DNA from 4 places in the Phytobacter sp. V91 genome. Region 3 is predicted to be linked to each of the others. Evidence: predicted binding sites of a transcription regulator. Region 3 holds the regulator's gene; each other region holds the start of a gene.
What was found. Region 3 encodes CRP, which controls carbon source genes, mostly activating them, when cyclic AMP is high. Its sites were predicted from a motif close to ATGTGANNNNNNTCACAT; they were not measured.

Region 1 (4,136 bases), on a different contig from region 3:
CGGTCGCCCTGAGAGAATAGTCCCGCCGTCGTGCGGGACTTTTTTATGGGTTACGCGGTGAGAAGTGCTGCGTCGATTTTCACCACGATTTTGCGCAGTGCTGCCGGTGCGTCGAGAGTGCACATCGGGCGGTGCAGTTCCAGAGGGAAAACAATCGCCAGCTCTTCTGGTTGCAGGTGGATCAGCGTTTCGCTGGCGATATGCTGACAAAAGCCCAGATCGAAGGCGGTATTAAACGGCTCGCTCAAATCCAGCGGCAGGCCGGTTACCCCGGCACCTACCACCTCAAGACCCGCCAGCACAATATGAATATCAATGTACTGACGGTGAAATTCCGGGCGCTGTTCGGCGAGCGCTCGCGTATGGCCTTCAACGACCGAAAAGAACACGCTGTCACCCTGCAACGGATATTTCCCGGCAGGCAGCGAATGGGGCGCTTTGTCGATAATGGCTTGTAAAGTCTGGCGAATAATAGCCGGATAAATCGGGTTAACGGCAGCGGCGGTCAGGTTATCAATAATCATACGGCAACATCCTGCTTAACATGGTTTTGTAACAGTGAAAGGCTTTGTGCGACGAGGGTGGCGACAGGGGGCGCGATATCAACAGCAATAATGTCCACTTCGTCTTCCGCCGGCAGCTCCAGCGCCGCGAACTGACTTTGCAGCAGGGCTTCAGGCATAAAATGTCCCTGACGCTGGCGCATCCTGTCCAGCACGCAGGCGTAATCTCCTTTCAGCCACAGAAAACGCACATTGTTATTGCCCCGCCGCAGCAGGTCGCGATAGCGTTTTTTTAACGCCGAGCAGACCAGCACGCCGGACTCATTTTTCTGCTCAAGGCTGAAAATTACATCCGATATGCGCTCCAGCCATGGTTGCCTGTCGTCATCGTTGAGCGCCTGGCCCGAGGCCATTTTGCGGATGTTGTGTCGGGGATGGAGATCATCCCCGTCGATAAATTTGGCCTGCATTGCCTGGGCCAGCGCCATCCCCACCGTCGATTTTCCGGTGCCGGAGACGCCCATTAAAATTACGCACTGACCTGCCATCATCGGCTCCTTACACTGCCACCAGCATGCCGCCGTCCACGAACAGCAGATGCCCGTTGACGAAGTTGGATGCTTTTGAAGAGAGGAACACCGCGGCGCCGACCAGCTCTTCCGGGTTGCCCCAGCGGGCGGCAGGGGTGCGTTTACACAGCCAGTCAGTAAAAGCTTTGTCATCCACCAGCGCCTGAGTCATCGCCGTCTGGAAATAGCCAGGGGCGATGCCATTTACCTGAATATTGTATCGCGCCAGTTCAACGCACATCCCACGCGTCAACATTTTCACCGCTCCTTTTGCTGCGGCATACGGGGTGATGGTGTCGCGGCCCAGTTCGCTTTGCATGGAGCAAATATTGACGATTTTGCCCTGCTTACGCGTCATCATGCGTTTGGCGACGGCCTGGGAGACCAAAAAGACGGCCGTCTGGTTGACGGCGATAACGGCATTCCACTCTTCAACCGGGAATTCGGTAAAAGGGTGACGGCGTTGAATTCCGGCGTTATTAAATAACACGTCGATGGCGCCAATATTATTTTCGATATCGTCGATGGCTTTCTCAACGGATTGTGCATCAGTGACATTAAATACTGAGGTCCAGGCGGTTGCACCTTCATCACGTAATTTCATTGCCGCCTGCTCTGCACGCTCGGCGGAAATATCGTTGATGATAATTTCCGCGCCATATTGCGCCAGCCCCTGAGCCATCACAAAACCGATCCCCTGACCTGAACCGGTAATTAAAATACGTTTGCCGTTTAAACTAAAAAGATCGTTCATTGTTATTTCCTGCCCTGATGATGTGCTGTCTATCTCACGGTTTTTATCAGGGTCAAACTGTGATGAAGATCACTCAAATCCATGTTACGAAAAGGGGTTACCTTTAGTGTGAACCTGGATGGAAAATACGGGGTAATTCAGGCGCTAACCGCGTTGCCATGCGCGTTCTGGCAATTCTCTTTTTAGGTAACACGGGGCATAATGTCAGGCTTGCGCAGGCGTCAGAACAGGTATCAACAATGAAACCACAACGAATTACATTACATGATATCGCGGCGCTGGCGGGGGTCACTAAAATGACGGTCAGTCGCTATCTGCGAACCCCGGAGCGGGTGAAGCCTGATACCGCAGAGCGCATCGCCAGCGTGATTGCGGAGGTCGGTTACCAGCCTGATCCGGATAACCCGGCAATGTCGGCTAACAGCCTGCCGCGCATCGGTGTTCTTATCCCTTCTTTTAATAATCAGATCTTTGCTGACCTGCTTGCCGGTATTGAGTCCGTGGCCGCCGCGCAGGGCTATCAGACGCTGGTGGTCAACTACGATTATGACAGCCAGCGCGAGGAAGAGCAGATTGCCACGGTACTGGCTTTTAAGGTTAAGGGGTTGCTGCTGACCGAATCCGTGCACAGCCTGCGGGCGGAGAAATACCTGAAAGCCGCCAGAATCCCCATTGCCGAAGTGATGGGCCTGTCGGCGAACCCGGACCGTATCAACGTGGGGTTCGATAATGTGCAGGCGGGCTTTGATATGACCACCATGCTGCTGGCCAGCGGCAAGAGACGCATTATCTACTTCGGCTCCATGTCCGATGTGCGTGATGAACAGCGCTACAGTGGCTACTGTCAGGCCATGGAAGCCCAGGGCTTACCGGTGGGACGTATCGCGCCCAATAAGGTCTCTTCGGTCTCGATTGGTACCGGCATGATGACCCTGGCCCGCCAGATGTATGCTGATATGGACGGTATTTTGTGCACCAATGATGACCTGGCGGTAGGGGTGTTACAGGAATGCCTTGCGAGCGGTATAAAAGTCCCCTCTGAACTGGCGATTGCCGGATTCCATGGTCTGGAGATCGGGCAGATCATCAGCCCTCGTCTTGCGAGTGTTCTGACGCCACGTTACGAAATGGGGAAAGTGGCAACTGAAATCATCATCAAAAAAATCAAAGGATTACCAACCATAGAAAAAGTCGATCTCCATTTTCGCCTGTCGATGGGCGAGACAATCTGAGCCGAACAGGCGAGCTCAGATTGTTAGCGTTTTGTTGTGCTAATGTCGACAGCCGTCAGGGGAACAGAGCCGATTTGTCCATATCGATCACGCAGAAGGTAACACGCTTTTTTAACACGATTCTGCGTGACCTGGATCGCAAAATTACCTGCCAAAAACCCGTTTGATAATACGCATCTGACGTACTGAAACTTTCAAACAGGTAATACTATGAATACACAAACCCCCCGCACCGTTCTGCTGATTGCCCCTGTTGTGGACAGCCTGCTGGATAAACTCTCCAGCGCGTTTAGGGTTCACCGTCTTTACGAGCAGCCGGACGCCGCTGCCTTTCTGCAGGAGGTTGGCGACTCCATTCAGGTGGTGGTAACGCGCGGTGATATTGGCGTCAGCAATCAGGTTCTTGAGGCGCTGCCGCAGGTGGGGCTGATTGCCCTGTTTGGCGTCGGCACTGATGCGGTGGATCTGAATTACACCCGTTCGCGCAATATTCAGGTCACCATTACGTCCGGCGTGCTGACTCAGGGCGTGGCCGATCTGGCGATGGGGCTGCTGCTGGCTGGTGCCCGCCAGCTCTGTCAGGGCGACAAATTTGTTCGTGAAGGACGCTGGCTTAAGTCAGCGCCTGCGCTGGCGACCCAGGTCAGCGGCAAACGTATTGGGATCTTTGGGATGGGGAATATCGGTCAGGCTATTGCCCGTCGCGCCAGCGGTTTTGATATGGAAATCCTGTATAACAACCGGCAGAAAATTGCCGGACTCGACTACCAGTGGTGCGCGGACTTGCACACCCTGGCCCATGAGAGTGATTTTCTGGTGATTGCCGCATCCGCCGGGGCGGAAAACCATAAACTGATTGACGCTACCGTTCTTAACGTGATGCCGAAACACGCATGGCTTATCAACATCGCCCGCGGTTCGCTGGTGGATGAACGCGCGCTTATCAGCGCGTTACAAAAAGGTGTTATCGCCGGGGCCGCACTCGATGTGTACGAAGATGAACCCAACGTTCCGGCAGAACTGATTGCCCTCGACAATGTTGTACTGCAACCTCACGTGGCCAGCGCCACCCATGAGA
Region 2 (4,136 bases), on a different contig from region 3:
ACCGGACGGCTGACGTGCAGCAGCAGGCGCGGCACATACAGCATCGCGGCAGAAATTTTGTCGGAGATGACTTCGGTCGGGTGAAAGTGTCCGGCATCAAGGCACAGTGCGGTCTGGCGGCTGGTGGCGTAGCCCATATAGAACTCATTGGATCCGACGGTGTAGCTCTCTGCGCCGATACCGAACAGTTTGCTTTCAACGGCATCAATGTGGTGGGCCGGGTTCAGTTTTTCGCTGATCACCTCATCCAGCGCCTCCAGCAGACGCTGGCGCGGCGCCAGGCGGTCAACGGTCACATCTTTCATCCCGTCCGGGATCCAGATGTTCATCACCGATGGCGTGCCGAGCTGCTCGCCAAAGTAAGCAGAAACGCGACGGCTGGCTTTCACATGATCAATCCAGAACTGGCGGATTTCATCGTTCGCGTGGGAGAGTGTGAAGCCGTCGGCACTTAGCGGGTGAGAGAAGCACGACGGGTTAAAGTCCAGGCCCAGCTTGTTAGCTTTCGCCCATTCCACCCAGTTTTTGAAATGCTCAGGTTTGATGGCATCGCGGCTGATTGTCGCGCCGCCTTCATGGTAAATGGCGTGCAGATTGAGGCGTTTGGGGCCTGGGATCAGACTGAGCGCCTGCTCCAGATCGGCCCGCAGTTCATTCGCATTACGCGCCTTACCTGGATAGTTGCCGGTTGCCTGAATACCGCCGGTCAGGCCACCTTCCGGGTTTTCAAACCCTGCAACATCGTCGCCCTGCCAGCAGTGCATGGAGACCGGCAGCTTGTCGAGCTTCCGCAATGCCTCTTCGGCATCGATATCTACAGCGGCAAAACGCTGTTTAGCGAGTTCCCAGGCTTGTTCTGGTTGAGTGGTCATGCGCAAAGCTCCTTAGTCAGTCGTGTCTGCTGAAATCGCGCCACATAGCGGGCGATGTCGTTATCAGAATTCGGGGTGAAGGTTTTCAGGCTGTGGCTGGCGGCCACCACCTTACGGAAATCATCAACATTGATTAATTCGTCCAGCGTCATCAGCTGCACGCCAATATTGCCCAGCGTTGAGGCTTCAACAGGTCCGGCAATCACCGGCAGGCCGCAGGCGTCGGCGCAAAGCTGATTGAGCATCTCGTTCTGGCAGCCGCCGCCGACAATATGCAGGCGGGTAAAAGGCTTGCCGCGTAGTGCTGCCAGTTCACCGATCGCATCGGCGTACAGCAGTGCGAGGCTGTCGAAGATGCAGCGCGCCAGCTCAGCCGCGTTCTGCGGCGCCTGTTGCCCTGCTTCCACGCAGGCGGCCTGAATTTCGGCGCTCATGTTGTGCGGATTGATAAAGCGGTCATCGTTTGGATTGATCAGGAAGCCGCAGGCGGGCAGTTGTTCGGCACTGGCAATCAGGGCCGGCAGGCTGCTGATGTTGTGTTCTTTCAGCACCCGCTGCAAAAGCCACAGGCCCATGATATTTTTCAACACCCGGTAACGTCCTTCAGCTCCACCTTCGTTAGTGATATTCGCCGCCAGGGCTTTCTCACTGGTGTACGGGGTTTTGCTTTCAAAACCCACCAGCGACCATGTGCCGGATGAGAGGTAAGCGGCATCTTTGTCGCCCAACGGCGCGGCGATGACTGCGCTGGCAGTATCATGGCTGGCGACAGCGACGACCGGGATATCGTTGCCCTGCGGGCAGCGCCAGTGGCCAATCACATTACCCGGATGGGTTGGTACGCCAAACCAGCGGGCAGGCACACCTGCCCACGCCAGCAGCGTGGCATCCCAGTTATCGGTGTTGATATTGACCAGTTGGGTGGTGGTGGCGTTGGTGTATTCCCAGTTCAGCTTGCCGGTCAGGCGGAAGCTGAAGTAGTCCGGGATCAGCAACGCATGTGCGGCCTGCTCAATAAGTTCAGGCTGTTGTTGGGCTAATGCGCGAAACTGGTACAGGGTATTGAAGGGCAAAAACTGAATGCCGCTGCGCTGATAGATATCGGCTTTGCCCGGTGCCTGCATCGCCTGGGCCATGATGCCGTCAGTACGATCGTCACGATAGGCAATCGGGAGTCCAACGCGCTGACCCTGTTTATCAATCAGCACATAATCCACGCCCCAGGTATCAATGCCGATACTGTCCGGCTGGATACCCTGCGCACATACCTTGTGCAGTCCCTGGCGAATTTCAGCTTCCAGGCTGTCGATATCCCAGCAGTCAAAGCCGTCGACTTTTTGTAAACAGTTAGCGAAACGGTGGATTTCGCGAAGCGTCAGCGCACGGCCCTGGCGGTCGTAACGCGCCAGCATTACTCGTCCGCTGGAGGCACCTAAATCAACCGCGACACAATGGCGAAATGTCATGAGGAGATCCTTGTAAGTGTTATTCCCCCCCAGTTTAAAAAGAGGCCGCTTTCGCAACCTTCTTGCTAATGACAGCCCCGCCAGGTGACTGGCAAGAAAGCAAAGATGAAAGTGAGACAGTTCACACTTTCGCATAAAACCCTGCGTTTTCCGCGGTGTGACACAGGCTGCAATTCCCGATCTTTACCCCCCTTTCTTGAAAAAATGACAGGCTTTACCAGTTTTGCGGTCGAAAATTCAAGGTGCGAACTGTCACTCTTAATTACTATTTTGAGAACATTTCTCATTCGTCAGTGAGGCCGTCATGACCGTATTACACAGCGTGGATTTTTTTCCTTCTGGCATGATGCCCGTCGCCATTGAGCCGCGACTGCCTCAGACGGCATTTCCTGAACATCATCATGATTTTCATGAGATTGTGATTGTTGAACACGGTACAGGTATTCATGTGTTTAACGGCCAGTCTTATACCATCAGCGGGGGCACCGTATGCTTCGTGCGCGATCATGACCGGCATTTATATGAACATACTGACAACCTTTGTCTGACGAATGTGCTGTATCGCTCACCGGACGCTTTTAGATTTTTGGCCGGACTAAATGCGTTACTCCCGCAGGAACAGGATGGTCATTACCCGTCACACTGGCGCGTAAATCAGTGCGTGTTGCAACAGGTACGTCGTATCGTTGGCGAGATGGAAACCGTTGGCGAGGAGATGGACATGGCGACTTCCGCAAACCGTGAAATTCTGTTTATGCAGTTGCTGGTGCTGCTGCGCAAAAGCAGCCTGCAAGAGGGGGGGATGAGTAATGATGCGCGCCTGAACCAGCTAATTTCATGGCTGGAAGACAACTTTGCCGACGAGGTGTGCTGGGAGTCACTGGCGGATAGGTTCACTTTGTCGCTGCGCACGCTTCACCGCCAGATTAAGCAGTACACGGGGCTGACGCCGCAGCGTTATCTTAATCGTCTGCGTTTGATCAAGGCGCGGCATATGTTGCGTCATAGTGATGATAGCGTCACGGATATCGCTTATCGCTGCGGCTTTGGCGACAGTAACCACTTTTCGACCCTTTTTCGCCGTGAATTCGACTGGTCGCCGCGCGATATCCGCCAGGGGAGGGATGTGCCATTGCAGTAACGGTAACGAGAAGGCTGTCACCGATTTTTTGTCGCAAATCAGCTAATACTTATCGGTTGTTTTGGGCTGAGGTGGCATTGTGGTAAACCCGTTAATTCTTCGTAGCGCCGATTTTTTCCCCCGCTCAGGGCAGACTGTCGCGGTGGCAGATCGCTATCCACAAAATGTGTTCGCTGAGCATACGCATGAGTTTTATGAACTGGTGTTGGTGTGGCGCGGCAACGGACTGCATGTCCTGAATGACAGACCTTATCGTATTACCCGCGGCGATCTGTTTTATGTGCGTGCGCAGGACAAGCACGCCTATGCGTCCGTTAATGACCTGGTGCTGCAAAACATTATCTACCGCCCGGAGCGGCTGGCGCTTAACTTTGACTGGGCAGGCTGTATTCCGGGTCTGGACGACGCCGGGTGGATGCCACACTGGCGAATCGGCAGCAGCGGAATGCTACAGGCGCGGCAGGTGATAACCCAGCTTGAACAGGAAAGCACCAAAAACGACGCGCTGTCGAATTCCATGGCTGAAGCGTTATTCGCCCAACTGGTGATTCTCTTAAAACGCCATCGCTTTGCTACCGATAATCTGGCCGCCGCCGATAGCGAACCGCTGCTGGATAAACTGATAACCGCGCTCTCCGGCAGCCTTAATCGCAGCTT
Region 3 (4,136 bases):
CTTCCCGGTCAGCGCCATGCTGACCACTCAGGAGATCGCCAGCGCCTTCCATCCGGGTTCCCACGGTTCCACCTACGGCGGTAACCCGCTGGCCTGCGCGGTGGCAGGGGCGGCCTTTGATATCATCAACACGCCGGAAGTCTTAAGTGGCGTGAATGCGAAGCGCGCACTTTTTGTTGAGCATCTGGAAAAAATCAACGCGCAATACGATCTGTTCAGTGAGATCCGCGGTATGGGTCTGCTGATTGGGGCTGAACTGAAACCGCAATTCACAGGCCGGGCGCGTGATTTCCTGTATGCGGCGGCAGAAGAGGGTGTGATGGTACTGAACGCCGGGCCGGATGTAATGCGTTTTGCCCCGGCGCTGATCGTTGAAGATGCTGATATTGTTGAAGGTATGAATCGTTTTGCCCGCGCGGTGGCAAAAGTGATTAACGGCTAACGGCGTAAGCGACGTTTAAGCCAGATACCATGATGCGGGCGCTGACGACACGCCACCGATGAAATGGTGTGCATGGTGCTCAGATGCCCGAGAATACGCTGGAGATGTTGTTCCAGCGTGCTCACAGGACCCCGTGTCAGGGTCTCCGGCGCTTCCAGAATATTCACATCCCCTGAACTTCCCGCTCCGTCGTATTCCAGCCGCTGCTGACAACGTTGCAGCGCAATCTCACATGACTGCAAATAGCGTTGCGCCAGGTCCGGCGTCAGCATGGTGTGCTCCCGCGCCAGGGTGGTCATGGCGTTTATATGCTCAACAATAAACTGGCTGTGAGTGACCCACAGTTTCATATCCGACAGATAGCGCGTATCGAAGCCCGGCTCCTGCATCGCCTGATTAAGGGGGTTGAATAAGGCGTTGTGCGCCTGGTTGACGCGCATTCGTTGGTATGCCAGCGGCGTGACCTGCGGATCGTTGCTCAGGAGTAACTGGATAGCGTCCTGATACGTTTCCAGCGCATCATGGGCATTGCGTCGCAGCAGGCCGCTTTGCCATTGCGGCCACAGCCAGACAATGCCGCCAAAGGCTATCAGACAGCCAATCAGCGTATCGATAAGACGGGCGACGATAAATTGTTCGCCGTTGAGGGTCAGAAGCTGAAGCGTGTACACCGCCGTAAGGGTAAAGCCCACCATCGCCCAGCCGTAACTTTTGCGAATGATCAGATAGCTTATCAGGGTGACAATCAGCATGGTGACCAGCGTGTAGCCTTCCGGTACATGGTAGTGCAACGTGGCTCCGGCGATGATTAACCCGGCCATTGTGCCTGCCGCCCGGTGCAAAATGCGCACTCGCGTTGCGCCATAGCCGTTTTGGGTGACAAACATCACGGTCATCATGATCCACCAGGGCTTGGGTAAATGCAGGGCACTGCCCATCAGGCTGGCGACGCTTAACATCACGCTGATGCGCGCAGCGTTGCGTAAGGCCGCGGACTTAAGAGATAAATAGCTTCTGAGTGCCGGTAGTAGCGGCAACCTGCGCTGCTTTTCCGCCATCAGATCGCGAATATAGAGGGGGCGCTGCGTTCGCAAAACCCGGGCGATTTGGCTGAAGTGCCAGGCGCAAAACTGCCCCACCGGGTTATCAGGATGCTGGTGGGCGATTTTCTCCAGCGCGCTGATTTGTTTATCCATACTGAAGCGCTGGGGGTAACGGTGATAGAGAATATCGTCGGCAATGACCCTCAGCCTGGCCGCGACGGTCTGCGCGTTCCAGCGGATCACTTCTTCGGCATGGCTGCGTTCGACCAGCGCCTGCACTTCCTGAGGCTGATGCAAGCTGACGGCTATATGCTCCTGCAAATCGAGCGCCATCTGAAAGACACGAAGCAGCCGCTTGTAGTCACCATTATGATTCGCAGCCAGCATATGCAGTTGCTGATAACACTGACTAATCATATCCACGGCCTTTTGCTGGCGGGCCAGTAGCGGCGGCAGCGCTTTTTCCGGATCCGCATGCTGGGTCAGCAGGCTGTATTTTGCTTCGCAGTAATCGGCCAGTTGCCGGTACAGCAAACTTAAGGATTCGCGAAGCGGTTGCTCCCGCCAGAACCAAAAGGCGTTAAACGCGCCGTACCACAGGGTGCCGAGACTGTAGATCAACAGCGGTTCCCAGACCGGCATATTGCCCGCAAGGCTCAGAGTAAAGATGGCGGCGATCAGTGAGGCGGGTAGTAACCTGCCATGTAGCGCACTGATTTCCGCGGTCACCCCAAGAATGAGCGTCATCATCGTCAGAATAAGAGGCAACGGGACATTTTCGAAGAGTAAAAATTGCACCGCGAGGCTGCTACCGGCGAAAAGCGAACCGCCAATAATCACCCGTTTAAAAAAGCGTTTATGCGGGGTGTCGAGACCGGCAATGTTGCAACAGGCGGGAACTAACGAGAAGAGAAGACCGAGATCCAGTCGGCCGACAATCAGACCAACGGTCACCGGCAGACATAACACCAGCGTTTGTCGCAGTGCATAGTTGATTTCGGGGTGGTAAATCAGCCTGCGCCACATAGAAACAAAAACGGCGCATTACCTATGATAATGCACCGTTCGAAGACTTAACGTGTTCCGTACACGACAATGGTTTTACCGTGGGCGGAGATCAGGTTCTGATCTTCCAGCATCTTCAGGATGCGGCCTACGGTTTCGCGAGAACAGCCCACGATCTGACCAATCTCCTGACGGGTTATTTTAATTTGCATACCGTCCGGGTGAGTCATTGCGTCGGGTTGTTTTGCCAGATTCAGTAACGTCTGAGCAATACGGCCTGTTACATCGAGGAAAGCGAGGTTGCCGACTTTTTCCGATGTCACTTGCAGGCGACGCGCCATCTGCGAAGACAGACGCATCAGAATATCCGGGTTTACCTGGATCAGCTGACGGAATTTTTTGTAGGAAATTTCGGCCACTTCACAAGCAGTCTTGGCGCGTACCCATGCACTACGCTCCTGACCTTCTTCGAAAAGCCCCAGTTCACCGATAAAATCACCCTGATTCAGGTAAGAGAGGATCATCTCTTTCCCTTCTTCATCCTTGATGAGCACTGCCACTGAGCCTTTGACGATGTAATACAACGTTTCCGCTTTTTCACCCTGGTGAATCAGCGTGCTCTTCGACGGGTACTTATGAATGTGGCAATGAGACAAGAACCATTCGAGAGTCGGGTCTGTTTGCGGTTTGCCAAGCACCATGCGCGGTTATCCTCTGTTATAAGCTGGCTCCAGACTCAGGATCTGCACCCTGCATCTGGGGTTGCAATCTGTCTTCCCGATACTTGGGAAGTGAACCGTCAGACGTGTCTGCGGCCTCTAATATATATAGTCCTCTGCATACATGCAGTACGTCTATGTATCACTGTAGCATCCAGACTGTTTTAGCATAGCTTTTGCCGCCTGTCTCCTGGTGTCTCGCTTCAGCTTGACGCAGGTCGCCTTCCGTTGCGCCTTTTCTTATGTACGCGTAATCTGTAGAGAAAATTGCTACTCCGGAGTGAATCAAAATGCATGCACGTGTGAAATGGGTTGAAGGGTTAACGTTCCTTGGCGAGTCCGCATCAGGGCACCAAATTTTGATGGATGGAAACTCTGGCGACAAAGCCCCAAGCCCGATGGAGATGGTGCTGATGGCGGCTGGCGGCTGCAGCGCTATCGATGTTGTATCTATTCTGCAAAAAGGTCGCCACGATGTGACGGACTGCGAAGTGAAACTGACGTCTGAGCGTCGTGAAGAAGCGCCTCGTCTGTTTACCCATATCAACCTGCACTTTATTGTGACGGGAAAAGAGCTGAAAGATGCGGCGGTATCGCGTGCAGTGGATCTCTCTGCTGAGAAGTACTGCTCGGTGGCGCTGATGCTGGAAAAAGCGGCGAACATCACTCATACATATGAAGTGATTGAAGCCTGACTGGATAAGGGCATTGTAGGTTCTGATGCCCTGCTCTGGCCCTCTCCTGCGAGGGGAGGGCGCTGAAATTACGCTATCGTTCTGCCTTCCATCAGCCGCTGTACCAGCGGTGTCATGATCAGCTCCATCGCCAGCCCCATTTTGCCGCCCGGAACCACCAGCGTATTCATATGAGAAATAAACGAGCCCTGCAGCATTGCCAGCAGCCAGGGATAATCAATCCCCTCAAGGT
Region 4 (4,136 bases), on a different contig from region 3:
GCGACGCTGTTTTTGGCTTCCTGTCGCTGATTTTCTGGCTGCTGATACTTGTTGTTTCCATCAAATATCTCACCTTCGTGATGCGTGCGGATAACGCCGGAGAGGGCGGTATTCTTACGCTAATGTCACTGGCCGGTCGCAATACGTCGGCGCGAATGACCTCGGTGCTGGTGATTATGGGGCTGATTGGCGGCAGCTTCTTCTATGGCGAGGTGGTGATAACCCCTGCCATTTCGGTGATGTCGGCCATTGAAGGTCTGGAAATCGTTGCGCCTTCACTGGAGAGCTGGACTGTCCCGCTTTCGATAGTGGTACTGACGCTGCTGTTTATGATCCAGAAGCACGGAACGGGGCTTGTGGGCAAACTCTTTGCGCCTATTATGCTTGCCTGGTTTTTGATTCTGGCGATGCTGGGCGCGCGCGGTATCATCTCAAATCCGGAAGTGCTTCAGGCGCTTAATCCGGCCTGGGCGGTCAATTTCTTCCTCGAGTACAAAACCGTTTCGTTTGTGGCCCTGGGCGCCGTGGTGCTCTCTATTACCGGCGTTGAGGCGTTGTATGCGGATATGGGGCACTTCGGCAAACTGCCTATTCGCGTGGCCTGGTTCCTGGTGGTACTCCCCTCGCTGGTGCTGAATTATTTCGGCCAGGGGGCGCTGTTATTAAAAAACCCGGAGGCGATTAAAAACCCGTTCTTTCTGCTGGCGCCTGAGTGGGCGTTGATCCCGATGCTGGTGATTGCCACCCTGGCAACGGTAATTGCTTCCCAGGCGGTCATTTCCGGCGTCTTCTCGCTTACTCGTCAGGCCGTGCGTCTGGGCTATCTGTCGCCGATGCGTATCATCCATACCTCGGAGATGGAGTCGGGGCAGATCTACATCCCTTTCATTAACTGGCTGCTCTATTTTGCGGTGGTCATTGTGATAGTCAGCTTTGAGCACTCGAGCAATCTGGCGGCGGCTTACGGTATTGCAGTGACCGGAACCATGGTGCTGACCTCTATTCTGTCGATGACCGTGGCGCGCAAAAACTGGCACTGGAATAAAGTGTTCGTCGGCCTGCTGCTTACCGGGTTCCTGTGTATTGATATTCCGCTGTTTTCGGCGAACCTCGACAAGCTGCTGTCCGGTGGCTGGTTGCCGCTGAGCCTGGGCCTGGTCATGTTTGTGGTGATGACAACCTGGAAGAGCGAGCGTTTTCGCCTGCTGCGCCGGATGCATGAGCACGGCAACTCTCTGGAAGCCATGATTGCCTCGCTGGAGAAATCGCCGCCGGTGCGTGTGCCAGGTACCGCGGTTTATATGTCCCGCGCGTTGAATGTGATCCCCTTTGCCATGCTGCACAATCTGAAGCACAACAAGGTGTTGCATGAGCGGGTTATCCTGCTGACGTTGCGCACCGAAGATGCGCCTTATGTGCATAACGTACGACGGGTGCAGATTGAGCAGCTTTCGCCGACATTCTGGCGAGTCGTGGCAAGCTACGGCTGGCGTGAGACCCCGAACGTAGAGGAGGTGTTCCACCGCTGCGGTCTGGAAGGGTTAAGCTGCCGGATGATGGAGACCTCATTCTTTATGTCCCATGAGTCTCTGATTGTCGGTAAACGCCCCTGGTATCTGCGCCTGCGCGGCAAACTTTATCTGCTCCTCCAGCGTAATGCCTTGCGCGCCCCGGATCAGTTTGAAATCCCGCCTAACCGGGTTATTGAACTCGGTACCCAGGTCGAGATTTAACAGCCTGCTAAAACCCCTCTTTTCGAGGGGTTTTTGTTATTTCACACCCGCAATTTGGCTTAAGAAAGCAAAGCGATGTTTTTTTAATGCAACGCGAGCGAAACGTTTCGATATCGATCACACTTCTGTAACGCTGCGGTGGTTTTCTGAACATTCTCAGGTTTACACTGAGATCAGCGAAACGTTTCGCTAATGGAGCATAAAATGAAAAAAGGTACTGTTCTTAACTCTGAAATCTCGTCGGTGATTTCCCGTCTTGGGCATACCGATACGCTGGTGGTCTGTGACGCGGGTTTACCGGTGCCACAGGGTACTCAACGTATTGATATGGCATTAACCCAGGGGGTGCCTGGCTTTATGCAGGTACTGGAAGTGGTCACGACGGAAATGCAGGTTGAGGCAGCTATCATCGCAGCGGAAATTCAACAACATAATCCGCAGCTCCACGAAACGTTGCTCAGCCATATTGAGCAGCTGCAACAACACCAGGGTAATACCATAGATGTTCGTTACGTTCCCCACGAACAATTTAAAAAACAGACCGCAGACAGTCAGGCGGTTATTCGCAGCGGGGAGTGTTCCCCGTATGCGAATATTATTCTCTGTGCCGGCGTAACCTTCTGAGGCCGGCATGGACGCGTTACTGCAACTTAAGGGAATCGACAAAGCATTCCCGGGGGTAAAAGCCCTCTCCGGTGCGGCGCTAAATGTTTATGCTGGCCGCGTTATGGCGCTGGTTGGTGAAAACGGCGCGGGCAAATCCACCATGATGAAAGTGCTGACCGGTATTTATACCCGTGATGCCGGTTCATTGCTGTGGCTGGGAAAAGAGACCACCTTCAATGGGCCGAAATCCTCCCAGGAAGCGGGCATCGGTATTATTCACCAGGAGCTCAATCTGATCCCTCAGTTGAGCATTGCTGAAAACATCTTTCTCGGGCGTGAGTTCGTCAGTCGTTTCGGCAAAATCGACTGGAAGAAAATGTATGCCGAAGCTGACAAACTGCTGGCGAAACTGAATCTGCGCTATAAGAGCGATCTGCTGGTAGGGGAACTCTCTATTGGCGATCAGCAGATGGTGGAGATTGCCAAGGTGTTGAGCTACGAGTCACGGGTGATTGTGATGGACGAGCCGACCGATGCGCTGACCGACACCGAAACCGAGTCCCTGTTCCGGGTGATCCGCGAGCTGAAAGCCCAGGGGCGCGGTATTGTCTATATTTCCCACCGTATGAAAGAGATCTTTGAGATTTGCGATGACGTCACCGTCTTCCGCGATGGTCAGTTTATTGCCGAGCGTCAGGTGCCCACGCTCACCGAAGATACGCTGATTGAAATGATGGTCGGTCGTAAGCTCGAAGATCAGTACCCACGCCTTGATAAAGCACCCGGCGACATCCGCCTGAAAGTGGACAATCTGTGTGGACCTGGCGTGCACGATGTGTCGTTCACGCTGCGTAAAGGCGAGATCCTGGGCGTGGCAGGCCTGATGGGCGCCGGACGAACAGAACTGATGAAAGTGCTGTATGGCGCTCTGCCACGTACTAGTGGTTACGTTACCCTGGATGGGCATGAAGTGGTGACCCGCTATCCGCAGGATGGCCTGGCAAACGGCATCGTCTATATCTCAGAAGACCGTAAGCGCGATGGTTTAGTCCTTGGTATGTCGGTCAAAGAGAATATGTCCCTGACCGCGCTGGGCTATTTCAGTCGTAGTGGCGGTAGCCTGAAACACAAAGATGAACAGCAGGCGGTCAGCGACTTTATCCGTCTGTTCAACGTCAAAACTCCGTCGATGGAACAGGCAATTGGCCTGCTTTCTGGTGGTAATCAGCAAAAAGTGGCGATTGCGCGTGGATTAATGACGCGCCCGAAAGTGCTGATCCTTGATGAGCCAACCCGTGGCGTCGATGTGGGGGCGAAAAAAGAGATTTATCAGCTTATTAACCAGTTTAAGGCCGATGGCCTGAGCATCATTCTGGTGTCGTCGGAAATGCCGGAAGTATTAGGCATGAGCGACCGCATCATGGTGATGCACGAAGGGCATCTCGAGGGTGAATTCACACGCGAGCAGGCCACTCAGGAAGTATTGATGGCTGCCGCTGTGGGCAAGCTTAATCGTGTGAATCAGGAGTAAAAAAGATGACTACCCAGGCTGTTTCTGGTCGCCGCTATTTCAGCAAAGCGTGGTTGATGGAACAAAAATCACTGATCGCCTTACTGGTGCTGATTGCGATTGTATCGACCCTGAGCCCGAACTTTTTTACCGTCAATAACTTGTTGAATATCCTGCAACAGACGTCAGTGAACGCCATTATGGCGGTTGGCATGACGCTGGTTATTTTGACTTCCGGGATCGACCTGTCCGTCGGTTCTTTACTGGCGCTGACCGGTGCGGTCGCC

Region 1: a site for CRP is predicted at 1,884-1,901, ahead of idnO (gluconate 5-dehydrogenase). Genes of this name have one in related genera too.
Region 2: a site for CRP is predicted at 2,448-2,465, ahead of rhaB (rhamnulokinase). Genes of this name have one in related genera too.
Region 4: a site for CRP is predicted at 1,839-1,856, ahead of rbsD (D-ribose pyranase). Genes of this name have one in related genera too.

What each region holds. Positions count from the first base shown of each region.
Region 1 is NZ_CBFFRJ010000196.1:330-4,465, reverse strand. It holds gene ACSZO4_RS24180 (YhcH/YjgK/YiaL family protein) at 51-524, opposite strand; gene ACSZO4_RS24175 (gluconokinase) at 521-1,051, opposite strand; gene idnO (gluconate 5-dehydrogenase) at 1,062-1,826, opposite strand; gene ACSZO4_RS24165 (LacI family DNA-binding transcriptional regulator) at 2,066-3,058, shown strand; gene ACSZO4_RS24160 (2-hydroxyacid dehydrogenase) at 3,269-4,136, shown strand, end outside.
Region 2 is NZ_CBFFRJ010000119.1:5,407-9,542, reverse strand. It holds gene ACSZO4_RS19985 (L-rhamnose isomerase) at 1-872, opposite strand, end outside; gene rhaB (rhamnulokinase) at 869-2,338, opposite strand; gene rhaS (HTH-type transcriptional activator RhaS) at 2,643-3,479, shown strand; gene rhaR (HTH-type transcriptional activator RhaR) at 3,559-4,136, shown strand, end outside.
Region 3 is NZ_CBFFRJ010000014.1:25,674-29,809, reverse strand. It holds gene argD (bifunctional acetylornithine/succinyldiaminopimelate transaminase) at 1-442, shown strand, start outside; gene ACSZO4_RS04695 (YccS/YhfK family putative transporter) at 439-2,511, opposite strand; gene crp (cAMP-activated global transcriptional regulator CRP) at 2,559-3,191, opposite strand; gene ACSZO4_RS04685 (OsmC family protein) at 3,500-3,904, shown strand; gene ACSZO4_RS04680 (phosphoribulokinase) at 3,973-4,136, opposite strand, start outside.
Region 4 is NZ_CBFFRJ010000024.1:37,832-41,967, forward strand. It holds gene kup (low affinity potassium transporter Kup) at 1-1,733, shown strand, start outside; gene rbsD (D-ribose pyranase) at 1,938-2,357, shown strand; gene rbsA (ribose ABC transporter ATP-binding protein RbsA) at 2,365-3,870, shown strand; gene rbsC (ribose ABC transporter permease) at 3,876-4,136, shown strand, end outside.